DNA from 4 places in the Dethiobacter alkaliphilus AHT 1 genome. Region 3 is predicted to be linked to each of the others. Evidence: riboswitches for the same ligand, from Rfam matches in the RefSeq annotation. Region 3 holds a riboswitch; each other region holds the start of a gene.
The links. Region 3 has a riboswitch for cobalamin ahead of DEALDRAFT_RS14230 (ABC transporter substrate-binding protein). Riboswitches for the same ligand answer to the same signal wherever they lie in the genome.
Positions count from the first base shown of each region.

Region 1: another riboswitch for cobalamin. It lies ahead of DEALDRAFT_RS00410 (DUF4198 domain-containing protein); the one in region 3 lies ahead of DEALDRAFT_RS14230 (ABC transporter substrate-binding protein).
Region 2: another riboswitch for cobalamin. It lies ahead of DEALDRAFT_RS00320 (CbiM family transporter); the one in region 3 lies ahead of DEALDRAFT_RS14230 (ABC transporter substrate-binding protein).
Region 4: another riboswitch for cobalamin. It lies ahead of thiC (phosphomethylpyrimidine synthase ThiC); the one in region 3 lies ahead of DEALDRAFT_RS14230 (ABC transporter substrate-binding protein).

Region 1 is NZ_ACJM01000001.1:74,723-82,254, reverse strand. It holds gene nifJ (pyruvate:ferredoxin (flavodoxin) oxidoreductase) at 1-2,729, opposite strand, end outside; gene DEALDRAFT_RS00420 (RNA polymerase sigma factor) at 2,923-3,102, shown strand; gene DEALDRAFT_RS00415 (RNA-guided endonuclease TnpB family protein) at 3,154-4,278, opposite strand; gene DEALDRAFT_RS00410 (DUF4198 domain-containing protein) at 4,846-5,703, opposite strand; cobalamin riboswitch at 5,841-6,023, opposite strand; gene DEALDRAFT_RS00400 (DUF4198 domain-containing protein) at 6,285-7,148, opposite strand; gene pssA (CDP-diacylglycerol--serine O-phosphatidyltransferase) at 7,367-7,532, opposite strand, start outside.
Region 2 is NZ_ACJM01000001.1:57,604-65,135, forward strand. It holds gene spoVAD (stage V sporulation protein AD) at 1-742, shown strand, start outside; gene spoVAE (stage V sporulation protein AE) at 758-1,108, shown strand; gene DEALDRAFT_RS00300 (DUF1657 domain-containing protein) at 1,130-1,336, shown strand; gene DEALDRAFT_RS00305 (MoaD/ThiS family protein) at 1,627-1,860, shown strand; gene DEALDRAFT_RS00310 (aldehyde ferredoxin oxidoreductase family protein) at 1,877-3,757, shown strand; gene DEALDRAFT_RS00315 (DUF421 domain-containing protein) at 3,831-4,568, opposite strand; cobalamin riboswitch at 4,830-5,015, shown strand; gene DEALDRAFT_RS00320 (CbiM family transporter) at 5,224-5,856, shown strand; gene DEALDRAFT_RS00325 (energy-coupling factor transporter transmembrane component T family protein) at 5,872-6,618, shown strand; gene DEALDRAFT_RS00330 (energy-coupling factor ABC transporter ATP-binding protein) at 6,606-7,433, shown strand; gene DEALDRAFT_RS00335 (hypothetical protein) at 7,446-7,532, shown strand, end outside.
Region 3 is NZ_ACJM01000021.1:15,820-23,351, reverse strand. It holds gene DEALDRAFT_RS14240 (ABC transporter ATP-binding protein) at 70-1,338, opposite strand; gene DEALDRAFT_RS14235 (FecCD family ABC transporter permease) at 1,348-2,433, opposite strand; gene DEALDRAFT_RS14230 (ABC transporter substrate-binding protein) at 2,465-3,451, opposite strand; cobalamin riboswitch at 3,566-3,748, opposite strand; gene DEALDRAFT_RS14225 (IS30 family transposase) at 3,870-4,913, opposite strand; cobalamin riboswitch at 5,103-5,282, shown strand; gene DEALDRAFT_RS14220 (hypothetical protein) at 5,491-6,285, shown strand; gene DEALDRAFT_RS14215 (DUF6612 family protein) at 6,568-7,497, shown strand.
Region 4 is NZ_ACJM01000027.1:3,492-11,023, forward strand. It holds gene DEALDRAFT_RS15235 (ribbon-helix-helix protein, CopG family) at 1-52, shown strand, start outside; gene DEALDRAFT_RS15240 (nucleoid-associated protein) at 140-1,147, shown strand; gene DEALDRAFT_RS15245 (GNAT family N-acetyltransferase) at 1,383-2,006, shown strand; gene DEALDRAFT_RS15250 (CPBP family intramembrane glutamic endopeptidase) at 2,048-2,791, shown strand; cobalamin riboswitch at 2,848-3,019, shown strand; gene thiC (phosphomethylpyrimidine synthase ThiC) at 3,111-4,409, shown strand; gene bzaB (B12 lower ligand biosynthesis ThiC-like protein BzaB) at 4,426-5,706, shown strand; gene DEALDRAFT_RS15265 (class I SAM-dependent methyltransferase) at 5,722-6,768, shown strand; gene DEALDRAFT_RS15270 (ADP-ribosylglycohydrolase family protein) at 6,948-7,532, shown strand, end outside.

The DNA of each region.
Region 1 (7,532 bases), on a different contig from region 3:
TGAAATGCTTTTTTCAGATTATCATCAACGGAGGACTTCATGGCCTGGCGCATCAACTCCGCCAGCCTTTCTCTGATCTGCCGCACGCCTAAAAACATGCCGTAGCCAAATTCCGCCGCATCTTCAAAGAGCGGGTTGATCCAGGTGGGGCCTTTTCCTTCAGCGTTTGTTGTATAGGCTACAGACGGAGCGCTGGCTCCCCAGATAGATGAACAGCCGGTGGCATTGGAGATCATCATTCTGTCGCCAAAGAGCTGGGTTAAAAGCCGGATATACGGGGTTTCACCACAGCCCGGGCAGGCGCCGTTAAATTCCAACAGCGGCCGGACAAACTGGATTCCCTTGACAGTGTGTGGGTTTACCCGCTCATCTTTACTACGGATGGTGGTAGCAAACTCCCAGTTTTCATTCTCCATCTCCATTTCCTGCTCCGCCGGCTTCATAATCAGTGCTTTGCCTTTAGCAGGGCAGACATCAGCACAGTTACCGCAGCCGGTACAATCCATGGGAGCAACCTGAATACGGTACTGAAGGTCTTCCAGGCCTTTACCGGAGGCTTTCTTTGTCTTAAATGTATCCGGTGCCCGCTGTACCTCCTCATCGTCCAGCAGGTACGCTCTGATGGTGGCATGGGGGCAAATATAGGCGCACTGGCCACACTGGATGCACTTATCTATTTGCCATTCCGGCAGCATGGGTGCTATCCCGCGCTTCTCATACGCTGTTGTCCCTAAGGGGAATGTCCCGTCTTCCATCCCTTTAAATGTGCTGACCGGCAGTTCGTCTCCTTCATGCCGGGCCATGGGCCGCTGGATATTCTGAACAAAGGGAGGTTCTTCTTTGACAGGAGCATTTTCTGCCTGAGCCGTTGACCATTCTCCTGGCACTTCCACTTTGTGCAGGGCTTCAATGGCCCGGTCCACGGCGGCAACATTCATATCTACAATGTTTTGCCCTTTTTGTCCATACATGTCTTCAATTGATTTTTTCAGATGTTTTATGGCCTCATCTACGGGGAGTACTTTAGCCAGTTTGAAGAAAGCTGCCTGCATAACCATGTTGATTCTGTTACCCAGGCCCACCTTATCAGCAATGGCTTTGGCGTTTATTATATAGAACTCTATATTGTTTTTAGCCAGATACTGTTTCAGCGTTGCCGGCAGCCTTTCCTCCAACTCGTCGGGCTGCCAGGAACAGTTTAGGACAAAAGTGGCACCTTTTTTTAAACCTTTGAGCAGGTCGTAGTGGTAGATAAAGGCCGGATTATGGCAGGCAATATAGTCGGCGTCGTAAACCAGGTAAGGAGAGCGAATCGGTTTTTCACCAAAACGCAAATGAGATACGGTGGTACCGCCGGACTTCTTGCTGTCGTAAGAGAAGTAGGCTTGTGCATAGAGATCCGTATTATCACCGATGATTTTGATGGCTGTTTTATTTGCGCCCACCGTACCGTCTGAACCCAGGCCCCAGATTTTGCAGCTGACGGTGCCCTCAGGGGTGGTATCGACGATATCGGTTTCCGGCAGGGATGTATGGGTAACGTCATCTATAATCCCCATGGTAAAGCGGTCTTTGGGGTTTTTTTCTTTTAAGTTGGCAAAGACGGAGATTATCTGCGACGGACGGGTATCTTTGGAGGAAAGGCCGTACCTGCCCCCCACCACAACCGGTGCCGTATTGGAATCTTTAAATGCTTTAATTACATCCAGATATAGCGGTTCTCCCGCAGAACCGGGCTCTTTTGTCCTGTCCAGCACTGCCACCGCTTTAACGCTTTTGGGCACTTCCTGTAAGAAATGCTTTTCCGAAAACGGCCGATAGAGATGGACTTTAACGGCACCCACCTTTTCACCTTTATCCAGCAGATAGTCTATGGTCTCATAGATCGTATCGCACACAGAACCCATGGCAACTATCAGGTACTCTGCATCTTCTGCGCCGTAATAGTCAAACAGTTTGTAGCGGCGCCCGGTGATTTGGGCGATTTTGTCCATGTAGTCCAGCACAATCTCAGGAATGGCATTATAGAACGGATTGGCACTTTCCCGTTGCTGGAAATAGATATCGGGATTCTGTGTTGTGCCTCTGACCACCGGATGCTCGGGGTTTAGAGCCCGGTTTCTGAACTCATCAATGGCTTTTTGGTCCACCAGGGTTCTTAGGTCATCATGGTCAATAACATTAATTTTTTGGATTTCATGGGACGTTCTGAATCCATCAAAGAAATGCAGGAAGGGGACTCTGGCTTTAATGGCACACAGATGGGCCAAACAGGCCATATCCATCACTTCCTGCACATTGGAGGAGGCAAGTAGTGCCACTCCTGTCTGACGACAGGCCATCACATCCTGATGATCCCCGAAGATGGACAGGGCATGGGCGGCAATGGAGCGGGCAGACACATGAAGCACCCCGGGCAGAAGCTCCCCGGCCATCTTATACAGGCTGGGAATCATCAAAAGCAAGCCCTGGGACGCTGTATAAGTTGAAGTCAGGGCGCCGGACTGCAGAGAACCGCGCATGGCGCCGGCCGCTCCTGCTTCCGATTGCATTTCTATAACCTTTACCGGCTGGCCGAAAATATTTTTCATGCCGTGTGCGGACCACTCATCAACGCCTTCTGCCATGGGTGTTGATGGTGTAATGGGATAAATGGCAGCTACCTCCGTCAGTGCATAGGAAGCATAGGCTGCTGCCTGGTTTCCATCCATGGTCTTTGTTTTTCCCATTTAAATTCTCCTTCACTGTTTGTTTACTAGCTTTATTATTACAATGATGTGTGAGAAGAATGTATGAAGAATTCCTTTACCTGACATTGTTGATGAGAAAACTATTAAACCTACCGGCAAGCTTCGACATTTCGCTGGAAGTTTTTATGCTATACTACAGGAAAATTATTTTTAACAGGAGGACCATGAGGAGATGAGTAATTATGAAAGAATGCTTTTTGAGCAGAACTACAACCACGTAAAAAAACTCATGGTTATATATTGCTGCAATACACAGCAGGCCGAGGATTTTACCCAGGAGGCCTTTTACCGCGCTTGTGACGTACTCCCACCACCTGTAAGAGGTGGGGGCTTCTTGGGACGTATCAGCTAGTGCTGATATAATTACCAAGCTATCCCCGTTCGCCCAACGGTTCTTATCACACTAGGCAATACCAAGTATTCTGCATCCTTCAAGCTTTATATTGATGGCGGCGTTTACGTCTCGATCTAAGGTGGTTCCACATCGTTGGCATGTCCATGTCCGTTCACTTAGAGATAGCTGGTTATTTTTTTCTCCGCAACAATGGCAAAGCTTACTTGAGGGGTACCATTTATCTATGGTTATCAGTTGTTTACCCTGCTCTGCCAGCTTATATTGCAGAAATCGTTTCAGCATGCCAAACCCGTTATCGTTTGTTGATTTTGCCAGGTTTAATCCCTGAGCCATGTATTGTAAGTTCAGATCTTCAATTACAACTGCGTCATAATTGTTTGCAATTTTTCTGGATACGTTATGCAGGAAGTCTTTGCGCTGGTTTACTACTTTTTCATGAAGTTTGGCTACAATTTGTCTTTGCTTTTCTCTGTTTTTGCTGCCCTTTTTTCTTCTTGATAATTTACTCTGTTCTTTTTTTAATCTGGCTTCTGCCAGACGATAGAATTTTGGATATTCCGGACTGCTTGCTTGGCTATCGACAAACAGTGACCCAGAAGAATAGTCCAAACCTATCGTTGATTCTATTGTAGGGGCAACTGGCTTAATTGCCGCTTCCCACTCAACTAAGATAGAGATTTCATACTTTCCTGTTGCCTTTTGACTAATAGTTGCCGATTTTATTACTGCATTTTTTGGTAACTGCCGGTGGAGTTTGATATGGACATTTTTTAGTTTTGGCAGTCGTATCGTTTTACTGTCAATCAATCGAATTGTTCCCTTTTGATTGTTTGTTGTGTATGATTTTTTGCTTTTGTGTTTGCTTTTGAAGTTTGGAAATCCTATTGAGGGGTCTCGATAAAAGTTTCTATAGGCTGCATTTAGATTGAGTTGAGCGTTAGCCAGTGCCAGACTGTCTACTTCTTTCAGCCAGGGATATCTCTTTTTATAATCTGCAGGCAGGGCATATTTCTGTTGTTTTAGAGCTTCTTTATTATCTCTGTACTGCTCATAGACGGCCATACGGTTTGCAAGCATCTGGTTGTAGATAAAACGTACACAACCAAATGTTTTTTGCAGTAATATATCTTGCTCTTTATTAGGATAGAGGCGATACTTGAAAGCTTTTATCATCGCTTTTCTCCTCGACTTACAATATAATTTTGAATTATTTTCACAGGTGCTCATCAACTTCTTAGTATCTTGCGAACATTTGTTTGCGCCTAAATTATACCAAACGAATGTTCGGATGGCAAGTATTTATTGAGAGGTAAAAGCAAGCAATTCATATCCCGCCTTCGCTCTCACTAAAGTGAGCAAGGTGGCTTAGAGGCGGGAGACTTCTTGCCCTAAGAATGTCAAATCCCGCCTCCACCGGGCCCGGGTTAAACTACGGACTCTACTGGATGCAGAAAAAAATGGTTTGAACATAATTTAGCACATACATAGCTTTAATAACTGCTTAAAATACCTTATAAGAAAGGCACGCTTATTCAGTTCCCTCAGCGCGTGCTTTTCAATACTGGTTACCTTAGCAGCTTCGCTAACTGCGAAGCGTTATTATTTCCTACCAGCTTTATATTGCATTTTTGATGAGCTTTAGGTTTTCAGGGTAGTAGTATGAAAACAGGCTGACTCCATGTGGGTCAGCCTTGTTTTATCAGCACAGATTATTGAGTTCTTATTAAGTCACACCTTTATTTATGCTTTGCGCCGGGCTGAAAAAAGCAGCCAGGCACCGCCACCCAAAACAACAATCAGCGCAATAATAATATAGACATTTATGGTGTCTGAAGCGGTATTCACAGGCATGGCACCGGCCTCCAGTACATCCAGGTAAAGCGCGGAATTGTAACGGGTGCGGTCATATTCTTCCCCCTGGTACTCTCCCTGGCGGGTGGTGTCCATAAGTGTTGTTTTAATCATCCAGCGACCGCTTTCAATTGGGGTAAACGACCAGCTGCCGTCTTCATCCGTTGTCACTTCCATTGCCACCTCTGTGGGGCTGACCAATAAAACGGTTTGTCCGGCTATGGGTTCGCCGTCGTAATGCAATTGCGCGGCAAATTCCTCGTTAACCTGAAGTAGCGGAAGCCGTGCACCGACCATTTCCACCGGTAACATGGTTTGGGAAAGTTCTCCTTGGTATTGCTCTCCTACAAAAAGTGGCGTTTTGGCATCATAGAAGCGAAGCTGAAGTCCGTCGTCGGGCGTACGGTCCAACACCCCACGCGGTATATTTGCCACAACCCAATGTAGCCCTTCCTGCAGCGGCGTAAATGTGGCCGTGTATCGGTCTGTTTCCCGTTTAAACTGCAGTTCTGTTTCATCTCCGTCTGGATCAATAACAAAAAGCTGCCCGTCAGCAAACCGCTGAAAAAAATCATGTTCATAATCATAATCATCGGGAAAATGACCTAATGTAAACTCGATTGTTGCTTCTTCACCGACAGCCCCGTCCTGGGAAACATTTAAAATAATTTCATGCGCAACTAGACTTCCGCTCAAAAGAAATACCATCAATATTGCCAACAAGCCACATCTTAACCACCTGCTCATGAAAAACACTCCTTGCTTGATTTAATATTGAACAACTCACCCTTTGCAATAATAAAAGCCCTAACCAACAGGTTAAGGCTAACTTATAGAGCAAAATACACGCCCCGAAGCAGTCACCTCCCTATGCTCGTAGGTTTTGCGGCTAAAGAAAATAAGCAGGTCTCCTGGCTTAGGTTCATCGTCTTTTTCCGCCTTCCCGGCTTAGAGCCAGTGGCATTATGGAAAAGACTTCCCTTTACAGTGGCGGCACCGCACCGGATTCTCACCGGTTTCCCTTTTTACCTGAAAAAGATCAGGCCACTCATTTTCATTATCCATTTTTAATTAACTTCCACTTACAGCGCTGTTGCACAATCTTAATTCTCCCTTTGACAGGAAATATCCTGCTGAAGCAGGGTTTTAACACAAATTTTGCTTTTGTGACATGGACGAGGGGACAGGTTTGTGTGTCCACACTTTAGTCAACATAAATTTAGAAGTAGGGTGTTTGTATCAGAACTACCAAGGAAACGTGGACAGTTGAACCTGTCCCTCTGTCCACGAAAAAGAAAAAGCTGGCCTTGCGGCTAGCTTTGCTTAAATTATGCGTTTGATTTTTTGCTGGCAAAGAACAGTGATACTGCTCCGCCCAACAAAACACCGACAATAAAGGCCAGAATCATGTTGGTGGTGGAGCCGTCGTTTGCTGCAGGTGCCTCTTGAGCAGCGGGAGCTGTGGCGGCCACTGCTTCTTCACCGGGGATTTCAACCACAAGTGTGGTTGTTCTACCGGTTTTTTCGTAATCAGTACCTTCCACTGTACTGCCCTCATCGGTTTCAAAACTGACTTTTACAAGCCATGTACCGGGTGTGGAAAGGTCAACGCTGAATGTACCGTCAGCTGCAGTTTCACTTTCTACGATAGCTTCGTCTGGGCCATATGCGGAAACTGTGGCGTCTGCCACCGGCTCGCCTTCCAGCAATGCCTGGCCACTGAAAGTGCCGGTTGTAATTGAGTTAATGTCTGCATCGGGAATGATTTCAAAAAACAAATCAGTAGGTTCGGTGGAAGTGGCGGGGCCATCTCCCACAACAAATACGGTTTTAGCCAGTTGGACGCTTAAACGGGTAATACCATCACCGGGGGTATAAGTGCCCGGTGCACGCACTGCCCAAAACACGTACTCCCCTTCTTCCTGGGGAACTACAAACGCCCTGCCCTGTACCCCTGCGGCTTCCAGTTCCAGTTCCTCAGTTTGACCGTTAGGGTATCTTACAAACAAAGAAAAAGTTTCCACATTGGCAGGATCATAAAAATCCCTGATATGTCCCCAGGAAACGTCCACACGCAGTTCATCGGCAACCGGCATATGTTCTACTTCAATCCACAGTTCATGGGCAGAAGCCATGGATCCTAACATTAAAACCATCAGACAAACAACTGTAATAAGTACTGCTTTTTTCATATCTTTTTACACTCCTTGTTTTATATATTATTACTGACCCCTGCTCTACTCTGTCTGCAAAGCACCCCTCCCACAGTCATATTACTAAAAACAAATTCGTAACACTCGAGAAACATAAAAAATGTGTTACCTTTTTATATATAGTAACACATTTACATTTCGACTTTATAGCATATATTCCTGCCTCTAAATAGAATTTTTTATAGTTATTTCACTGCCTATTTCCAACAAGGGACTTTAAACTTACTGACCATCAGATATGACATACTAATCATTATAAGGGGGAAGACAAGTAAAGGCAAGGCAAAAAAATGATGGATCAGAATTGTGCCGGCAAGTATGGATCCTGCAATGGTAATCGGTACGCCGGTAAAATATTTTCTG
Region 2 (7,532 bases), on a different contig from region 3:
GATTATTTCTTCCAGCTTTGCTGCCAGGACTTTGGGAATTCCCTACTTAGGCATCTTTGGTGCCTGCTCCAGCGCCATGGAGGGACTGGCCTTGGCCTCCTTTGTAACCAATGCCGGCGGCGCCCAATATACTCTGGCAGGCACCTCCAGCCATAACGGGTCTGTAAATAAACAGTTTCGCTATCCCACTGAATACGGAGCACAGTTGCCCCCCACCGCCCAGTGGACGGTAACCGGCGCCGGTGCCGCTGTGGTAGGACGAAGCGGCGAAGGCCCAAAAGTGACTGCTGCCACCATTGGCCGTGTGGTGGATTTGGGTATCTCCGACCCCTTCAACATGGGGACCGCCATGGCTCCCGCCGCAGTGGATACCATTGAATCACATTTTCGCGACCTGGGTGTTGACGCTTCCCACTACGATTTGATTGCCACGGGAGACCTGGGTAAAGTGGGGCATCAGATAGCTGTGGATTTATTCAAAAAACATGGCACAGACATCCCTGAAGAAAAGCTAACGGACTGCGGCCTGATCATCTATAAAGATGACCAACCGGTGATTGCCGGCGCCAGCGGCTGTGCCTGTTCCGCCACAGTAACCTATGGCCACTTTCTTAAACGCATGCAAAAAGGTGAGCTGAACAAAATTCTGGTGGTAGCCACAGGGGCTCTTCTATCTCCACTTTCTTTCCAGCAAAAAGAAAGCATTCCCGGTGTGGCGCACGCCGTAGTCATTGAAAGATAAAGGAGACAGGAATCTATGGATTTTCTCATAGCCTTTGTGGTTGGCGGTCTGTTTTGTGTTGTGGGACAAATATTGTTGGATATCTTTAAACTTACACCGGCCCATACCACCGTAACGCTGGTGGTAACCGGCGCCGTATTAGGCGCTTTGGGGCTTTATGAGCCCCTGATTCAGTTTGCCGGGGCCGGCGCCTCCATTCCCATCAGCAGCTTCGGTAATGCCCTGGTAAGCGGTGCTCTCGGTGAAGCGGAGAGAAACGGCCTGGTGGGCGTTCTAACCGGAATCTTTGAAGTTACCAGTGCCGGTATCTCCGCCGCCATCATCTTTGGCTTCATAGCTTCCCTGATTTTTAAACCCAAGGGATAATCAGCATAGGAGGTGAGATATGTGACAGTAGGTACTCAACTGCAGCAGGCTATCTCCGGCGTGCAAAGTGCTGCCGCCACCATGAAATCATTTGCATTGGAAACCCAGGATCCCGAGGCGAAGAAAACTTTTGAGCAGCTGGCTCAAAACATGGACAACGCCCTGCAAACATTGCAGCAGCGCCAGCAGTATATCCAGCAGCAGGAACCCAAATACAAACAACAATAAACGAAAGTAAAGAGGCTGTAAGCATATCAAACATGCTGGCAGCCTCTTTTTGTGGACAGAGGGACAGGTTAAAGTGTCCACGAATCAAAGGGGACAGGTGATTTTATCTCAAATTCGCCGTTGAAATTGAGGCAATTGACTTGCCCGTCATTGCAGAGTCCTCCGTGTTCCTGTGGGACAAATGAACCTGTCCCTTTTGTCCATGTTAAAATGGGGGTAGGAACCTTGTTTTATGTGTCGTATAATCTTTATAGGACTTAATAAATACTCGGATGGCGGAAGGGGTTAATATGAAAGTCATCAGGGTTTTTTTACACAACTTTTTGGATACGTATTCGGGCCAAGGGCCTGAGACAGAGCTTGAGATTTTGGACGGGTGGCAAGTAAGGGACGTGCTGGCGGCCATAGGCATTGAGCCGGAAATTATTGGTGTTGTTTTAGTAAACAAAAAGCTTGCCGATAAAGATACTGAGATTAAGGCCAATGATCGGGTAGATTTGTACCCGCTGTTTGGCGGCGGTTAATGAGAGGAGGATGCAGATGAGTTACGGTTATACCGGGAAGATTTTGGAGATTGATTTGACTGCCGGTACCCATAATGTTCTGAAGATGGGTGAGGATTTTTACAGAAAGTATCTGGGTGGGCCGGGTATTGCCACCTATTTTGCACTAAAGAATATTACTCCCCACACCGAACCGTTGTCTCCGGATAACGTGCTTATTTTTGCCACAGGAATTCTTACCGGTTCTTTTGGCCCCGCTGTTCCCCGCTATACTGTTTGCGCCAAGTCTCCGCTGACAGATACCATCGGCAAGTCGGAGGCCGGTGGCTTTTGGGGGCCTGAGTTAAAAAAAGCAGGTTATGATGCTATTATTGTCAGGGGAAAAGCAAAAGACCCTGTTTATGTAAATATTGCAGATGGTGCAGTGAAGATAAAAAGCGCGGCGGCTGTCTGGGGTAAAGATACGCTGGAAACACAAAATGCTTTGGAGCAGGCTGAAGGAGAAGGTACCCGGGTGTTACAAATCGGCCCCGGTGGAGAAAACCAGGTGCTTATGGCTAACATCGTAAACGAGTTAGGACATTTCAACGGCCGCAATGGTTTGGGGGCTGTGATGGGTTCCAAAAACCTTAAAGCCATTGTGGTTAAGGGAAGTGAAAATGTTCCTTGTTACGATAAGGAGTTTCCCAAAGATTTGTCACGTTGGGTAGCAAAAAACTTAAAAGACCACGCGCTGGCCTATGGCCTTTACTGGAACGGTACACCAGGCGGTATCACAACCATGAACGCCAATGGTTCATTACCAACAAAGAACTGGCAAGAGAGTGTTTTTGACCGGGCAGAAGAAATAGGTGCCCAGAGCCTGGAAAAGATTTTGATTAAACGTAAAGGTTGTTTTTCCTGCCCCGTGCGCTGCAAGCGGGTAGTGGAGAGCAAGGACAGTGAGATGCCCATCAACCCCGCATTGGGCGGCCCCGAATATGAAACTCTGGTATGTCTGGGTTCCAATCTGGGGATTGGTGATATCAAACTGGTGTCTAAGGCAAATGAGCTGTGCAACCGTTATACGCTGGATACCATGAGCCTGGGAATGACCATTTCCTTTGCCATGGAGTGCTATGAAAAAGGCTTTTTGACAAAAGAAGATACCGGGGGTATAGAACTAACCTTCGGTAATGAAGATATTTTACTGGATTTGATACGCATGACCGCCTTCAAGGAAGGTTTTGGTAAGGACCTGGCACTGGGCTCATACCGTCTGGCGCAGCAACTGGGTAAAGAAACAGAAAATTTTCTGCTGCAGGTAAAAAAACAGGAACTTCCAGCCCATGACCCCAGGGTAAAGGCAGGCCTGGCGCTACAATATGCCATTTCCAGCCATGGCGCAGACCACTGGTTTGCCCAACACGACACGCTATATACTGAAAAAGGCTCCAGCGGTATGCAGTCCATTGCTCAACTGGGAGTTGCTGAGCCGGTACCGGCCGATGAGCTTTCGGCTCAGAAGGCAAAACTTATCTACTATACACATTTAATGACCATAATGTATGACTGCCTGGGCGTATGTATCTTTGGTTATGCTTCACGAAGTATTGTGTCGCTGGAAAAACTGGCACAGCTGGTTGAAGCGGTAACCGGCTGGAACATCAGTATGTGGGAGATGCTTAAAGCAGGTGAAAGGGCATCGGTGATGATGAGGTCTTTCAACGGACGGGAAGGATTCACCTCCAGCGACGATGTACTGCCGCCGAGGGTTTACGACGGTATTACAAACGGACCCCGCAGGGGCGAAAAGCTTAATGAAGCCGTATTTACCCAAGCCAGAGAGGTCTACTATCAGATGGCCGGATTAAATGAACAGGGCCTGCCCACCATCAGTAAGCTTGCTGAGTTGGAGATTGACTGGCTGGCAGAATAATATTGTTGCAGAGGATCAGAAAAAAACGAAGCCCGCATAATGCGAGCTTCGTTTTTCAGATAAGAGCGTCTTCCTACATATCAGGATCGTTGCCTTGCCGCTTATCTTTGCCCTCACCCACAAAAAATGCTTTAAAGGGGTTAAGGGGAGGCTGCTCTGCAATATAGAGGCTGCCGTCGGTATCCAGCAGCAGAAGGAGTACCGCATCCGTTCCCCGTATCCCTCTTTTTGTCAACTCTGCTTTTAGCCAGTTTTCATCAAGCCCGGCGCCAAACAGGTTTTGCCGCAGCACCTGACCTTCCACCACCAACGGGGTGGCAATTCCCTCATAAACGGTGCTAATTTGCAAATCTTTGGGAGTAACCGGCCGCACCTGTGACTTTGGTATCACCGACAGCTGGCCGTTTGGTTCCAGAATAGCAAACTCGATATCATGAATACGCCTGTACCCCTGATTGCGAAGGGCTGCCATCAGTTGTTCCACGTTAATGGCATTTTTAATTAAATTTTGTTTGACGATTCTCCCGTTACGAATAGCCAGATCGGGCCGGCCGCCGATAAACCCTTTTAGTAGATTGTTTAGTGTGCTAAGGCTAATTACAGTATGCATAATTGCCAGCACACCCAAAGCAGCCAGCGCATTAATCAACGGTACGTCCCGGTTAACAATCAGCGCTGCCGAGGCAGAACCAATGAGCATCATCACCACAAAATCGTAGGGTTTTTGCTGAAAAGTCAGCCCTTTACCCATCAGGCGCAAAAGAATTAAAGACCAGGCATAGACGATAATAGCACGGTTTACAACTTCCATATGGACTCCTTTCCGCTTACGGAATAAAATGGCAGATACTTCTACTGCACTATCATATCCACAACGATAAAAGAGATTCATTTCACTTTTTCTAAAGTTCTTTACATCACTTGGCAGGAATAATTAAACAATGGTCGAATAATGTTAAAACGTAAGAAAGTCACGCCTATTCGGTTTCCGCAATGCGTGCCTTTCCATACCGGTTTCCTTAGCAGCTTCGCAAACTGCGAAGCGTTATAAGTTCCTACCGGTAGAACTGAATAAGGATAAATAGAAGCAAGTGACCTGAGTTCAAATCAGGTTAAAGGGAAACCGGTTAGAATCCGGTGCGGTGCCGCCACTGTAAAGGCGAGTTTTCTTCCATCAGGCCACTGGCCCCAAAGGCTGGGAAGGCGGAAGAAAACGATGAACCTAAGCCAGTAGACCTGCTTGTTTCGTTTAGCCACTGGACCTACGCGCATAGGGGGTGTCTTACGAAGCGGGAAGTATGTTTTGCCTGCCACTAAAGCCTTAACCAACCTATGGTTAAGGTTTTACTTTTGTTCGCAGGAATTTATCACCCCTGACCCCTGCACCCAGCAAAGCCCTAGTTGCTTTGTGCTAAAAAAGGTCCGTCCCCAATTTGTTCCAGGTTTTGCAAAGCTTTTTGGAAGGAATGGTTTATATGCATATTACTGATGGAGTAGTAAGTTTGCCGGTGGCCGGTGCGGCGGCAGCTGCTGCCGGGGTCAGCCTGGTTTATGCGGTAAAAAACACCAAAGAAGAAGAGATCCCTCGGCTTAGCCTTTTATCCGGTGCATTTTTTGTCTTTTCCCTCATCAGTGTGCCGGTAGGGCCTACGTCGGTTCATCCGCTTTTAGCGGGCCTTTTAGGTATTATGCTTGGTGTTAAAGCACCCATTGCCATTTTTATCGGCTTATTATTGCAAGCATTATTATTTAATCACGGGGGCCTAACCACTCTGGGGGTTAACCTGATTTTAGTAGCTGTGCCGGCATTAATTGCCGCTAAACTGTTTTATGTCCTTAAGCGCCTGTCGGTTTTTACCCGCGCTGCCCTGGTAGGTGGGATAGGCGTTATGGCCTGTGTTTTGCTGTTAGTCCTTTTATTGCTTATTACAGATCAGTTATTTGCAGAGGGCCAGTTTTCTGTTGTAAATATTCTGCTCATAGGATATACACCGCTAATGATTGTGGAAGCAGTAGTTACCGGATTTGCCATTAACTTTCTTTATCGGTCCAGGCCGGGTTTATTGGGCCTTGCAGACAACAAAGCCCAGTCAGGCTAAAGGAGATTTTAAATTATGGGAACCAACCATGGAAAATGTGCTGACTTCTCACAGGGAAGCTCATGGGCGCATCACTGGGAACCGCGGACAAAGACGTTGGCAGCCATACTTTTTGTCTTCAGTGTGGTAAGTGTGCAATCATTGCCTTTACTTATTTTGCTCTACACCCTGGTGCTTTTGGCCACCATTAGTGCAGGCCTGCCGCTGCGTACCTTATTGTGCCGCATGATGTGGGCTGTGCCGTTCTTGCTGTTAATGGCTGCACCGGTGGCTTTGGGAGGAGGCCTTCCCCCTGATCCGGAGCGGGTAACCTTTGCCGGTCTTATTGTCTTTAAAACGCTCACTTCCATTGCCGTAATGTCGGTGCTTCTGGGAACCCAGTCGGTACAAAGCTATTTTAACGGCCTGGCCCATATGCGCCTGCCGGCGGTGATGGTGTCGGTTCTCTTTTTAGCCTACCGTTATGTGTTTCTTTTTAAAAAGCAGGTAGCCAATACACAACGGGCTCTGGCATCAAGAATTTTTCAACCTAAACTAAGTAAACGTTCCTTGGCCGTATATGGTGAAATGGCCGGGGGCCTGCTCTTAAAAGCGGTGGATCGTTCCGAATCTGTCTATCGGGCCATGGCTGCCCGTGGTTTTGCCGGTAAGTTACATACCGGAGACCCTCAGCCTATTACCAAGAGGGATATTATTAAATGTGGATTTGTGCTAATGCTGTCATTGTCAGTAATCATAGTGGAATGGAGGTGGTTGGGTTGAAAGCGGTAGAAATCAGAAATCTCAACTATTCATATTCCGATGGAACAAAAGCCCTCAATAACCTTTCCCTGTCCATTCCCAGATACAGGCGTGTAGCTCTGCTTGGTGCCAACGGCAGCGGTAAAACAACTCTTTTGCAGCATTTAAACGGTTTGCTTCTGCCTCAGGACGGAAGTGTTACCGTGATGGGCTATTATCCGGTGGATAAAAAGCATGTGCTGAAAATCCGGCAGTTAGCCGGAATGCTCTTTGATACTCCGGAAGATCAGCTTTTTTCCACAACTGTGGCTGAAGATGTGGCCTTTGGACCCCGTAACCTGGAATTGGATGAACAGACGGTAAACTCAAGAGTCAGGCGTGCCATGGAACTGGCCGGAATTACCGATTTGGCCGATAAGCCTCCCTATAACTTAAGTTTGGGCCAGAAGAAACGGGTAGCCATTGCCGGAGTACTGGCCATGGAACCGGAACTGCTGATCTTTGATGAACCGTTCTCAGGGCTGGACCCCCGTTTTGCCGCCCAGCTTATGGACCTGTTGGAGAAACTGTTTCACCAGAAATGTACAATTATTATCACCACCCACGACGTAGATATGGCCTATGCCTGGGCGGACCACGTGATTATCCTGTCCAAAGGGCAGGTGTTGGCGGAAGGTACTGCGGAATTACTGCAGGACAAAGATTTAATGACTGAGGCCAGCCTTAATGTTCCCATGCTAGCCACAGCTTTTAGCGGCACCGACATGGCTCCACGCACACCGGCGGAAGCAAATCAGCTGCTGCGGTTTGCACAGAGAAAGACTAAAGTACTCTAATGGAGGCATATAATGCTTAGAAAAAGGACCGTCACTTTAATAACAATACTTATAGTTTTGCTGTTAACCACAACTTCGGCCTATGCGCACCGCATGTTA
Region 3 (7,532 bases):
CCAGGTTTCTTTGCATTTAACAAACACTTATCTTGCACCGGGTGTCCAGCTTGCAAAAAAACGTGTTCTCTATTTAAGCATTTTTAGGTGCTTAATTGCATGCTCTTCTTTATTAAAGAAAAGGGCACCGCCTTCTTGTAATTGTTGCAAATAAGTTGCTGCTTTACCACCGGTAAAATCTCGTGCACTATTTTGTGATTCCAAAACAATCCCCATAACTCCCTGTCCAACTACTTCAGTCATCGCTTCAAGGTTGCGCAGATTGCCTTCACCAAAAGAGATTGGTGGCAAAATTACACATTCTGCTTCATGCATAAGCTGTAGATGCTTTTGATACATTTCTTCATTAATCGGTGAAAATGGTGGGTTTTCCATGACTGGAAGATCATAAAAGCGGGCAAAGTGATAGCCGCTATCTTCTCTGCTGACAGGACCAACTGATACAGAATATCCAGCTGCCAAAAGAGCTTCTAATATTGGCAATGCTTCACTACCGCCGCCAACCACATGTATCCTCTTTTGGGGGTATCTTTCACTTTGCTGCCGGGGGGATATGTTTTCTTTACCAATGCTAACTTGCAGACGGCCATGCAGAGGGTGACGAAAAATAGTGGCCGGAACACCATATGATTTTGAAATATTCGTTTCGGTAAGTACTTCTTCACTGCTGCCAATGGATAACACTTTGCCAGCGGATAATAAAATAAACTGACTAAAGAACAAAGTAGCCAAATTTAGATCATGAATGGCAGCAATGATGGTGACTCCTTTTTCTCTATTGAGTTTTAACGCTATATGTAATAATTCCCATTGGTAGCCTATGTCCAGGTTTGCTGTCGGTTCATCTAAAAGAAGCAGCTCAGGCTCCTGGCACAGAGCCCGGGCGAAAACCATCCTTTGTCTCTCTCCACCGCTTAAGGTTGCAGCGGAGCGATGCCGCAACTTTAAAATTCCTGTAGTTTCCATGGCAGAGTGAACAAGAGAATCATCACTATTTTCAGCATTGCGCCAACCTTTCTGGTAAGGAAATCTGCCCATTTGCACTACTTCTTCCACAGTAAAATCAAAATCTACTCCTGTATCCTGTGGAACTACGGCAAGTTGGCGTGCTATTTCTCCAGATGATAAACTGCGTATTTCACGGTCGTTAAATAACACTGTTCCGCTGCTTGGTTCCAGAGCTTTGCTGATACAGCGCATCAGTGTAGATTTTCCTGCTCCGTTGGGACCTAAAAGGGCAATCATTTCTCCGCCCTGAATACTAAAATTAACTCCATCCAGAATAGGGTGAGCATCATACTCCATGGTTAGTTCATGTATCTTTAGTTGTAAACTCATTTATACCTCCTAGCTACTGCTATTGAAATAGCGAAGCTTTTTCCTTTTTTTAAGAAGATAAATGAACATTGGAGCACCGACCATAGCCGTAATAATCCCTACCGGGAGTTCTGCGGGAGCAATTATGGTCCGCGCCAAAGTGTCTGTAGCAATGAGTAAATTAGCCCCAAGCAGAGCTGATGCAGGAAGTAAGATGCGATGATCAGGTCCCACAATTATGCGAATGAAGTGTGGAACAACTAATCCGACAAAGCCAATGATACCACTGGTGGATACTGCTGCTGCCACAAGCAAAGAAGAGGAGGCAAGCAGTATTTTTTTTACTTTCTCAGTATCTACTCCCAAATGGCGAGCAGTTTCTTCACCTAACAAGAACACATTTAATTCTCTGGCATAGTAGTAGATACAGGTGAAACCTACCAAAATATAAGGAAGCATGGTAAATACCCTGGACCAGGTGGCGCCACCAAAGCCGCCCATCATCCAAAAAATTACCTGGTGCAATCTCTCCCCTGCAAAATAGGTAAGCAAAGAAACAAAGGCAGAAAGAAAGGCACTTACAGCTATTCCAGCCAAAAGTAGAGTCATCACCGGGACTGCTTTACCTACACGGGACATGTAATAAACCAGTGCAATGGTTGAAATACCGCCAATAAACGCAAATAGAGGAACGGCTGTGAAACCGGCTAATAACAAACTGCCGCCTGTTAACATTGCTATTACTGCTCCCAGTGCAGCACCGGAAGAAACCCCCAGAACATAGGGGTCTGCCATAGGATTGCGAAAAAGCCCCTGCAGTACTGCTCCTGCCACAGCAAGAGAAGCACCGACAATAGCTGCCTGAATAACCCGGGGCAGTCGCATTAGCAGAAGAATTCCGTGTTGAATATCTGCAACGTCTCCTTTAACGACGGCATAATAGATTTGGGAGGGTGAGAGCAGTATGCTAACTGCTGAACTAAGAGGGATCGAAGCAGCTCCTGCCACTATTGCTATGAAGGACATCACAATTAATAACAGGGTTAATAAAATTAATAGGGTACTGCTTTTGACTCTTATTTTTTTCTGCTCATACTGCTCTCGGTGTAGTATCATCTCTTACAACCCTCCAGGTTTCGACCCAATTTTAATCAAATAGTTCCGGATGAAAGATAGGTGCTAAAGTCTCTGCTGCTTCTATTAAACGAGGGCCGGGACGGGAAATAGCATCGGCATTAATATTAAATACTCTCTCGTTTTTTACAGCATTGATCTCGTTCCACAGAGGTCTGTCTAGAATGACTTCCATATCAAAGCCTTCAAATCCATGGTAGTTGGGGATGACAATAACACTTGGATCTCTTTCGATAATTGTCTCTTCACTAATCTGTGGATACATTTCAGCTACATCTGTGAAAATGTTGTCCCCACCGGCAATGGAAATAACTTCGCTGATTAAAGTTGTCCCTCCGGCTGTCATCAAGGGATCTGAATAAACTTCGTAATAAACCTGTACTCGGTCTTCTGATGATAATGTGCTAATTTTTTCGTCTAAGAGTGCTAATCTGTCTGTGATTTCAGTGATAACCTTGTCAGCCTCGCTTGCTCCTGTAGCTTCCGCGATTAAATTCATGGCCGCAAATACTTCTTCGATCGATTCGGGTGCAAGAACAAGTACGGGAATACCCAACTCTTCCAGTTTATTTACCTGTTCTTCATGAGCATTACCTGCTAAAACCAAATCAGGTGTTAAGCTGTAAACTATTTCCATATTGGGATCAGAAAAGCCGCCAATCTTATCTACGTCTAATGCTTCTGCCGGATAGTCGCAAAAATCAGTTACACCGACTATTCTGCTGCCTAAGCCTATAGAAAAAGCCATTTCCGTGTTACTGGGAGACAGTGATACTATCCTTTCCGGCTTTTCTTCAATGACAACATTCCGCCCCATTTGGTCAGTCAATTCCGCAAATGATTGACTTTCAGAACCATTGGCATCATCAATACCATTAGAGCCGTTGGCACCGTTGGGTCCATTAGGCTCATTAGCATCATTTGCATTACCGCAACCGGCTGCAAAAACCAACAATAATCCCAGCGCTAAAATAAAAAACACTCTTGACACTTTCTGCATAACTACAACCTCCGGTTAATTTATTTTGCGCCGAAAAAAAATTACCCTCCTTTATTTGGAGGGTAATTACAAGCAGACATTAAAGAAAGCAACCCATCCTTTGGCGCGAAAGATGTTCTTTTGCATAAACAGGCAGGTTTCCTGACTTCCGACTCAAACGATTTGCCATACCTTCCCAAAGCTGAAGCTTCAGTGGTTCTATGGAAAATCTCGCCGGTTACAGTGGCGCGACCGTCCGGGATTTGCACCCGGTTCCCTTTTACTCTCGTAACGAGCACCTGTCTATAGCTTTTATTAAGTTTATGAAATACTATCATAAATCCCATAAAAAAACAATGTACAATTTTCGAAGAATATAAAAAATCGCATGACCTCAATTGCAATAGCGAATGCACCACCCCACCGTGCCGGTGAGAAGTCAAGCAGCAGCAAGTCTTTCGGCGTGGAAAGCTTGTAATGGTGTAAGATACCCAAGAATCTTCCGAGGAAGATTGTTACACCAATTCTGTATACGGGCGACGGACTCGGGTGTGAGATCCGCAAATGACGTTCCTTTGGGAAGGAACCTTCGTATTAAGCTGTTGTGCTTTTCATTGGCACCCTTTTCCCAGGAGCTGTACGGATGGCAAAAGTACGCTTTACTACCGAGGCTACTGAGCTGGTCTGACAGACCAGAGAACTCACTGCCGTTATCTGCTGTAATCGTCTGGAATACCTGGGCGAAATCATCCCCGTAATCTCTCTGTAGAGCCACTAGAGCCTCGTTTACACATTCTACAGTGTGCTCTTCGAGTCGTCGTATAAGAAAGACCCGGCTCTTTCGCTCAAGGAGTGTCAGAAGCGATTGGCCCTCTGACTGCTTGCCGATCACAGTGTCGATCTCCCAGTGGCTAAAGGTTTCTCTGGTGGCGACTTCTGGGGGCCTGTTCTCTATCGATTCGCCAAGATTGCGCTTATTTATTCGGCTGCGTTTCTTCCGAACCTTGCGGCCGACCTTTAGCAATAGGTCAATGTTTCTGGTATCCATGAAGCCCTTATCTATGTAGCTGTAGAGGGTCTTTGTGCAGATACAGGGTAAGCCAGCGGTCTTCGGGTTTATCTTGTATTCGCCCACAATGGCGTCAGGTGACCACTCTTTATCGCGCATCATCCTTTGGGCGTGATCCATAAAAGCACTGACATCAGCTAATTTGAATCTGGCACCACAGTGTGAGCGGTTTTCACGATACACCCTTTGCCCTGCATCAGGAAAGTACTCATAACGCTCTGTAAGATTACTGTTTCTCTGTAGCACTGTGCCACGCTTTAGCTCCCTGGACACTGTTGTGTGGTCACAGCCTATCTTCGCTCCAATCTGCCTAGTAGAGAGCCCTGATTCGTGGTAAGCAGCGATCATGCCTCTTTGATCCAATGTCAAGTGTTTGAATTCCCGTGGGATTGTGGTATGCTGTGAGTGTGCCATAGTCCAAACCTCCGTATTTTGATTGTTGGTCGTACATCAATCATACACGGTATTGGGCTGTGGCGCATTTTTATTTTGCAATGTTACCACTGGTGCATCTCATTTTACAATGAAGCAAAAATCGCATGATTCTGGAAGCAGATTGACAACCTGGCAAAAAAATGTTAGCTTATTTACAGTATAAAACAACTGCATACTGTGCACATAGGTGTATTGACTTAAAAGGGAAGTCGGTGAGAATCCGGCGCGGTCCCGCCACTGTAAGCAGAGAGTTTGCCCCTATTATACCACTGACTGGTTTCAGGTTGGGAAGGTTGGGGCAGATGATGACATGTAAGCCAGGAGACCTGCCTAGGTGAGTATTTACCTCCTTCGGGTGAAAGGTGAAGGTGAGTGGGCATTGCCACGCCGCTTGCTGTGGCATTTTTATTTTCTGTTGGAATTATCCAGCTTTCATTTTACCGAAGGCTGGACTTTATTTTTTTTGCGGTGCCTCTACCCAGGTTAGAGGTATGAGACAAGAAGTAAATATCTCGGTGGAGCTTGTATTTTCAATCTAAAAAGGGAGGTTTAGGACATGGATTTAGGTGTACTGAATAATCATGCGAAGAAAATTGATGATTTTGACAGGACTTTCTATCAGGTCAAGCCTGTAAGCGGTATAAGCAAGGAGCCTGCTCCTGGAGTACATAATATTGTAAGCTGCTTCGGCAACAATGAACTGGGAAAAAAAGAAACGGAGCTTTGTGCTGTAGGTTCAGGAGAAGGCGAACAGAGACTGTGGCAATGCATCTGCCCTAGTGCTGAAAGTTACAGACAGGAGTTAAAAGAATACATTTTAAACCTATCGAAGCAGGAAGTAGCAGGTATTCACCTTGACTGCATCGGGCTTCCGGGCCCCAGCTACTGTAGCTGTTCCCGCTGCCAGAAACTCTGGCAGGAGTCCGGCCTTACCTGGGAGATATGGCGCTGTAAAACTGTAACTGATTTTATCGGAGAAGTAAAATCCATACTGCCGGATACAATGCCTTTATCACTATCACTTTATCCAGATCCTGTACACCCTGAGCGGTTTGGCCTGGACCTTAAGAGCCTGGAGCAATATGCCGACTTTTTTCTTGTTCCCCTTTATGACATGACCTACAAATCTCCATATTGGATGGAAGTTCTGGCCAATGCGTTTCGTAGAAGATTAACTAAACCGCTTTATGTAGAGATCTACATGAAGGGCCCTAAAGAAAAAGATTTGCTTGCTGCTGTGCAGGCGGTGGCTGCCCACGCAGATGGGTTAGTTTTTGCATATGACACCAAGCTGAGCAGAGAACTGCTCCCTCAGATTAAAATGGCCATAGAAAACGCCAGAACTTTATAATAAATTTACGTAAGTTGACCCTCGGACCTGTGGTGTGCCAGTTGTACTGCCAAGGGCATATAAGAAGAGCACGATCATAGTTGAACTGCGGCCAGCAGGTATGTAAAATCCCAAAAACAACAAGAAGTAGATGAAGCTTACAGTGCAAATGATTAATAATATTAAACCTGACCCCCAGGGTACTAAAAACAGGACTTTAAGCCTATTTCTTTATCGATGGAAAAGAATTACAATGATGACAGTAAATATGATATTTCGTCAAAGAAATAGGGAGGGGTATTTATGTTGGGAAAAAGTCGCTTAGGGCTGCCTATCGTATTGGTATTATTAATGGGGTTAATAGCAGGGTGCTCTGGCACAGAAGAGGCTCTGAAGGCTGCAGAAATATATGCAAAATCTATAGAGGCAATGAGTGAGGTTAACTCTTATGAGTTTGATATCGAGATGTTTCAGGTAATGGAGATGCCGGAATCGGTTCAGGAACCTGATATGCCTGATAAACTTGAGATTCAGACCAGGGGGACAGGGCGTGCAGTAATGGATCCTGTGGCAATGGAAATGACATTATCTATGCACATGCCTTTCCTTGTCAATTTCCCCGAGGCTGCTGAGTTTGGGGATCTTGAAATGCAGATGTATATGGTGGAGAATCAAATGTATATTTATGACTCCATGTCAGGCATTTGGATGAGTCAGGATTTAGGTGATTATGGGTTAGAATTGGAAGACCTAATGGAGTTTAGTATGGATGATACTGATCCCATGCAGCTCTTGACTATGCTGGGAGATGACGGGGCAGCTGCAGCTTCTTTAAAAACTGTGGACAACAAGTATTACCTTATTACGCTAGAGGATGCAGAAGGTGAGGTAATGCAGAGAATAATAGACGAATATATAAAAGATGAACTGGCCGATAGTTTAGCTGAGTTTGATATAGAAGCTGCGTTTGAGGAATTATTTGATATGGCTACCTTTGCTGATATCAGGTACAAAATCTGGATTGATATGGAATCGTATTACACAACAAAAGCAGAAATGTCTTTCAGTATTGTGATTAACATAGAGGGTGAGACAATAAAAACTACACAAACAGCATTAATGGCTTTTAAGGATTTTAATACCTTTGATAGTATTACGGTTCCGGATAAAGTTAAAGACAACGCGGTGCCTTTGGTTGAACTGTTTGAATTTATGGAGTTGGAATTACAATAATACAACAAAAGGCCTGCGGATTCTTTTACAAATTC
Region 4 (7,532 bases), on a different contig from region 3:
CGAGTATAAGAAAAAGGTGAGAGAGATAATCCATGCTAACAAACCTGATTGATGCCGGACCCATTATTCCGCAAAAAAATGTGCACAATATTTTTATGCCTTGCCGGTACTAGTATTTAACACCAAGAGGAGCGATACAATGAATGAGACTTCTATTGCAATAAATAAAGCTATACTACATATTATTGATCCGAATTTCGATTTTCCTTTTTTATCAAATGTGGAACTGGATAAGGAAGGAGAGGTGTGGGACTTTTTAGAGAATCATCTCAGGAAGTCATTTGCCTCTGATAGTATTAGAGCGGGCAGATTCTCAGATGATGATTATGAAACTAAACTGTTGGTGGAAAGTATCAGTGATGACAGTTTTGTTTCCGTAAGTGCAGAGCTTGCCAAGGTTCTGTTTAACCTGGTAAAAAAGTTCAGTCTGCCTCCCAGTGATCTGATTTTTACGCTGGTAAAGATTAATCAGGAAGAGCATCTGGCAATATTGAAGTTTAACTATAAAGAAACATATATCCACTATATCGAGAATTCAGGGGACAGTACTCATAACAAACTGATTAAGCAAAAGACCACTTTGCCCAGTGAAACACAAAAGGTGGATGAGTGCATTTTTGTAAACCTGCACAATTTAGATATTAAGATCCTTGAAAAAAGCTATGAAATTGATGGTGAAAAAGAGTTTTATCTTTCCACGCGATTCTTAAAATGTGCAAATGACTTGTCCACCAAGGAAAAGGTCGCCATCTTAACTAAAAGCGTTCGCAAAGTTTGTAAAAAGTATAGTGATGATGATTTTGATAAAGTGGTGGAGTTTCAAACTGCAGTAAGTGAGAGTGCCGAAGAGTCTAATGCTGTACAGATCTCGCAGGTAGCTAATGCAGTTTTTAAAGAGCCTGGTTTACAAAAAGAATATCTTGAAGAGGTACAGAAGGCAGGGCTAAAAGAAGATGTGGTCCACATTTCAGAGGAAAGCAGTACGTTAAAAAGGTTAGGGCGTAATAAGATAAAGACTAATACCGGAATCGAAATCAACTTTCCCTCTCATTGTTACAGCGATAAAGACATGATTGATTTTATCAATAACCCCGACGGCACAATTTCTATATTGATTAAGAATGTGAGCATCGAAAACAAGAAATAACCCTTTGGCTCCAGCGGAGGGAGAGAAAAAGAGCGCTAACGGCCTGAATCCAATCAGGAAGTTAAAAACGGCCTAAATGATACAATCCCTTTGTTAGCAGGGGTTGTATTTTTTTGGCAGATAGCAGAGTGCTTGATGTTTAGAATATGTTTAGTTTTGTTTTAGTCAGTTAATCTACAATTAAACACAAGAATATACTAAAGATGATTCTGCAAATATGTGGAGGAGGGAAGTTATGTCCACACTTTATCGGTTAACAAAAGATGATATCCCCAGAGCAGTGGAATGCCTAAAAGATGCTTTCAAAGATGACCCGCTTTGGGCAGAGGTTTTTAGGGATGACCCAAACAGAGAGAGGTCGTTAACAAACTTTTTTACAATTCCCTTGCTGTATGGAATGAAGTACGGTAAGGCATGTGCAACCTCTCAGGAGATTGAAGGGGTAGCAGTGTGGTTTCCGGGAAAGTATGCAAATTTGTCAATGTGGCGCCTGTTACTCAGTGGGGCTCTACCATACGGGGCAAAAATGGGGAAGGAAACTTTAAGGAATCTTGCCATCGTAAGCAACCAGCTGGGGCCTGATCGCAAAAAGCTGATGAAAAATAAGTCCTACCAGTATCTGATGATTATCGGTGTCAGGGGCAACACACAGGGTAGGGGCCTTGGCAGTAAGCTTATGGAGGAAATAAAAGGGGACTGCGATAAGAAGGAGCTTCATCTGTATCTGGAAACGGAAAAGGAAGAAAACATAGCCTTTTATGAAAAACATGGCTTAAGGGTGCTGCAGAAAATTAATTTCAAAAAACTCGATGTGCCAATGTGGGAAATGGCACGTGAGCCTAATGATGATAAGCTGTAACAAGAGAGAGGGATCTTGTGAAAACAATATGTTGAAGGGAAATGATTGAAGTGAGGGAAGAGTTATTAAGGCCTCTTTGGCAGAGGGTTTTTATTTCCGGATTTGGGTTTGTGGTGGTTACTTTTATTGTGCTGGGGCTAATACGTTATCTGGGACTTGCTTTTTACGGCATTAATTTCGTAACAATTGGTTTTCTGATAATGTGGATTATGCCATTTGTTTTCCTTTCCGCCGGTGGCAGAAAGAAGATAGGGATTAAAAAGCCTGAAAGCTGGCTGTGGGTGTTGATATCTTTTGTTATTGGTGCAGTTGTGGCTGGGGCTATATATTTCCTGGGTTTTGTGCTATATGGGACCGGACCTGAAAATTGGGGGATGACCGTTGCATATGAGTATATGGCAGGGCAGGATGCTGTGTTTGAGCCGGTGGTGTTTGCGGTGGTTACTTTTTTGTCTATGCTCTTTAGCCCTATCGGAGAGGAATTCTATTTTCGGGGTATTATTCATGAGGTATTAGGTGAAAAGCTGTCCAGTTATAAAATGGCGGGTTTTTGGTCCAGTTTTCTTTTTGCTGCCATACATCTTCCTCATCATAATATTTTCTTTACTGCGCAGAGTTTTCTCACCGGGTTTGTGCCGCTTTTCATATGGTTTGCTTTTATGTTTATTGTTTCTTATCTGTTTATCTGGGCCAGAGTTAAAAGCGGTTCAATTCTGGGAGCAATTCTTTGCCACTCAGGCTATATTCTGGGGATGAATCTGTTTGTCTATAATGTTCTGCTGTAGAGGTAAAAAATAGTTGATTGACAAGCCAGGTAAATTTAGGTAGAATATGCGTAGAAAATTCAATAAATATTACAGGTGCCCGCAAGGGAGAATAGGGAACCGGGTGAGAATCCCGGACGGACCCGCCACTGTAAATAGGTAGCTGATACCAAAGCCACTTCATCTGGGGGAAGGCGGTATTTAGCAGTGACCTTAAGTCAGGAGACCTGCCTGTGATAGTTTTGTGTCACCTCGAGGATAGGTGACAGCGAATGGATGATGGAAAAGTCCACGCCTTAGATGCGTGGGCTTTTATTTTTTATCAAAAGGAGGAATTGTGGTGACACAGCTAAGCAAGGCAAGAAGCGGGGAAATTACTCCGGAGATGGAGCAGGTGGCAAAAAAAGAAAATGTGGCATTGGATTTTGTAGCTGAAGGGGTGGCTGCCGGGACAATTGTTATTCCACGCAATGTTAAGCGTAAAAACATTGATCCGGTGGGGATAGGAACGGGACTGACCACAAAGGTAAGTGCCAGCATCGGTGTGTACGGTAAAGAGGGAAGTATTCAGGGAGAGGTTGCCAAGATTCAGGCAGCGGTGGAAGCGGGTACTCATTCCATTATGGACCTTAGTGTGAGCGGTGATATTGATGCCATGCGTAAAGAAACTTTAGCTGTCACGCCAACACCTGTGGGCACATTGCCACTTTACCAGGCTGTGGCGGAGGCCGGGGCCAGGTATGGTTCATCTCTTAAAATGAAAGTTGATGACTTGTTTGAGGTAATCGAGCGGCAGGCAGCCGACGGTGTGGATTTTCTGGCTTTACATAGTGGTACCACAATGGATATTGTCAAGCGGGCCAAGCAGGAAGGCCGTATTGATCCTTTGGTGAGTTACGGTGCTTCCCATTTGATTGGCTGGATGATTCACAATGAACAGGAAAACCCGCTGTATGAGCAGTATGACCGGGTTTTGGAAATTGCCAGGAAATATGATGTGACCGTTAGCCTGGCTGATGGGATGCGTCCGGGATGTTTGGCAGATTCCCTTGATGCTGCTCAGGTTCAGGAGATGGTGGTTCTGGGAGAGCTGGTACGCAGGGCCCGCGAGGCCGGCGTACAGATCATGGTAAAAGGGCCGGGGCATGTGCCGCTAAACCAGTTAAAGACCACCGTTATGCTGCAAAAGAGTTTGTGTAAAGGCGCTCCTTACTTTGTGTTTGGGCCGGTGGTGACAGATGTGGCGGCAGGATATGATCATATCAGTGCGGCCATAGGCGGGGCTATCAGTGCCTGGGCCGGCGCGGAATTTTTGTGTTACGTCACCGCTTCGGAGCATCTGGGTTTGCCTGACCTGGAGCAGGTACGGGAAGGTGTTGTGGCATCCCGGATTGCTGCGCACTCTGCCGATTTGGCCAAAGGCCTCCCCGGTGCAGCAGAGTGGGATTTGGAACTGTCCAAAGCCAGAAAACAGTTGGACTGGCAAAAGCAGATTGAGTTGGCCATTGACCCTAAAAAAGCGGAGTATATGAGAAGAACCAGAAGTGAGGAAACCACTAAGGGTTGTGCTATGTGCGGTAAATATTGTGCCATGGATGTGGTGTCCGGTTATTTGGGTGTATCTAAACAAGTTTGCTAAAGAGAGGATGATAGATATGACTTTGGTACTGGCGGCACGTGCAGGTAAGATTACGCCGGAAATGGAATGGGTGGCTTCCCGGGAAAATGTAGATGTTACTGTGATTCAAAAAGGTTTGGCGGAAGGCACCATTGTGATACCCAGAAATATTTTGCGAAAAGACTTTAATTATACGGGAATCGGGCAGGGGCTAAGGATCAAGGTTAATGCGTTAATTGGCACATCCAGTGACCGCATAGATTGGGAAATGGAAGAAAGAAAGCTTGCCAATGTAGAGGAGGTAGGCTGTGATGCCCTGATGGATTTAAGCACCGGAGGGGATATAGACGGCATGCGGCGTCTGATCCTGAGTAAAGCAAATATTGCGGTGGGTAGTGTGCCGGTTTATCAGGCGGCGGTGGAGGCCATAGAGAGCCGCGGCAGTATCGTTGATATGACAGCAGATGACATGTTTGCGTCCATAGAAAAACATGCCGCCGACGGTGTTGATTTCATGGCTATTCATACCGCCCTTAATTTCGATGTTATCAAGAGGTTACAGACTTCAGGCCGTGTAACCGATGTGGTGAGCCGCGGCGGTGCTTTCCTTACAGGCTGGATGCTGCATAATGAACTGGAGAATCCGCTCTATGAACAGTTTGACCGTCTGCTGGAGATTCTGAAAAAATATGATGTGACTTTAAGTATGGGTGATGCCATTCGGCCCGGCTCCACAGCCGACTCCCTGGACGGTGCCCAGCTTGAGGGGCTGATTGTGGCGGGAGAATTGGTTGCCCGGGCACAGGAGGCGGGAATACAGGTGATGGTGGAAGGGCCCGGCCATGTTCCCATGAACCATATCGAGGCCACCATGTTATTGCAGAAGCGGGTCTGCCACGGTGCACCGTACTTTATTCTCGGCAATCTGGCCACTGATGTGGCGCCGGGCTACGACCACATCACTGCAGCCATCGGCGGCGCTCTGGCCGGTGCAACCGGTGCAGATTTTCTCTGCTATGTAACTCCGGCGGAACATCTGGGTTTGCCTACCGAGCAGGATGTAAGAGATGGAGCCATTGCGGCACAAATTGCAGCTCACGTCGCTGATTTAGCGAAGGGCAATAAACAGGCCTGGGAAAGGGATCTGCAAATGGCCCGGGCCAGAGTTGCTTTAGATACTGACCGCCAAATTGAGCTCTCTATTGATCCGGAAAAATCCAGGGCGGCCTTCTCCCAAAAAGGCGCAGGTGGTCATTGTGCAGCCTGTGGAGAAGAATGTGCCAGTGATGTGGCGGCTAAATATTTTGGCATCGGATAAGTGGAGTTGACTGTAATGAGGCATTTTACGCAGTGCGACACTGAAAAAAACGGAGCGCAGTATCTGGAAGACCTGGCTACCGGCTACTGGTATTCAGAAGCACTCTTTGCCGCCGTGGAGATGGATATTTTTTCTCTTCTGGAGGAAAAAGGGATGAGTATTGATGAGTTAAGCCGCAGGCTTCAGCTTGATACAGGAGGCCTTGCCCGTTTTCTGCAGGCTCTCTCTGTGTTGGGCCTGGTCACCGAAAATGGCCATGAATACTGCAATACACCTATCTCCGCCACATATCTGGTGGCAGATAAGGAGCACTATCAGGGTGATTCTATCCTGTGGCGCAAAGCATTGGCGGTGGGGTGGCAGGGATTACAAGACTGTTTGAAGGCTGGAGGGAGGATAGATTATCCAACTGATGATGCGGTAGAAGAACAGGTTGTAAAAAGGATTGGCCGATACATAAAAGCCATGGATTGTGTGGCCAAAACTAAAGTTTTGGAGATTCTCCCGATTTTTGCAGACACTCATTTTTCCGGTCAAATCCTTGATGTCGGGACCGGTTCCGGCGCTGTTGCAGCAGGCTTTCTCAGACAATTTCCAGATATTAAAGCTACCCTCCTTGATATCTCCTGGGTCCTGGATTATGCATTGGAAATGCTGCGGAAGGCCGGACTGGCAAACAGGATAAACTGTGTCAACGCTAATATACTGGAGCCCTGGCCTGTGGATGAAAAGTTCAAGCTTGTTATTCTGTCAAATGTTATCCACGTCTATGCGGAAAAAGAGGTTTCTGCTATCCTGGCTGAAGCAGTTCGGTGTTTAGACCATGACGGGTTTGTGCTGATCCATGACTTTTTCCTGCAGCATTCTCCGTCTAAAGCAGCTCTTTTTGATTTAAATATGTTTATCCATACCTATAACGGAAAAGTGTTTGACAGTAGGTGGGTCCGGGAGGAGCTTAAAGCCTTAAAGCTTAGCACCACACCGCTGATACCACTTGCCACTGATACCGGGATTATTGTGGCAGCAAAAAGTGAAGAGTACTTGCATAAGCTTAATTATTAGGGCAGGGTTTCTCTATAGCAAAAGAGGTTCATTTCCGGCAACACCCCTTAGTAATTGGGGTTACATTCTGGGAATGAACCTTTTTTGTCTGACGGGGGGATTAATTTATCTTGGGACAAGTATGTGTCCTTTATTTATGTTATTGTTAAAGGACACTTGAAGACAAATGGGGTGTAGACATGGGCGGTAATAGAAGTGTTGATTATTTTAGAGGGTGTTTGCTGGGTGGCGCTGTTGGCGATGCTTTAGGCTGGCCCGTTGAATTTAAGAGCCGGGAGGCGATTTTGTCTCAGTATGGGCCCGGAGGTATTACAGATCTTGTTTCCGGTAACGGCGGAAAAGCAGAAATCACCGATGATACGCAAATGACTTTGTTTACCGCAGAAGGTTTACTGCGGGCCGAGACCCGTGGCCGGTTGAAAGGGATTTGTCATGGCCCTTCGGTTATTTATTTCGCCTACCAGCGCTGGTTACATACGCAAGGGTACCCTAAGAAAGACGACTTGGATTGGATTTACGATGGGTGGCTGATTGAGGTTAAAGGCCTTCATGAACAAAGGGCTCCGGGTAACTCCTGTTTATCTGCTCTGTCTGAGTCGCGCCGTGGTACAGTAAGTGAGCCAATCAATAACAGCAAGGGCTGCGGTGGAGTTATGCGGGTGGCCCCTATCGGACTGTATCTTAAAAAAGAGCAGGCCTTTGAGTTGGCTGTTAACTGTGCGGCTTTGACTCACGGTCATCCCAGTGGGTACTTGTCAGCCGGT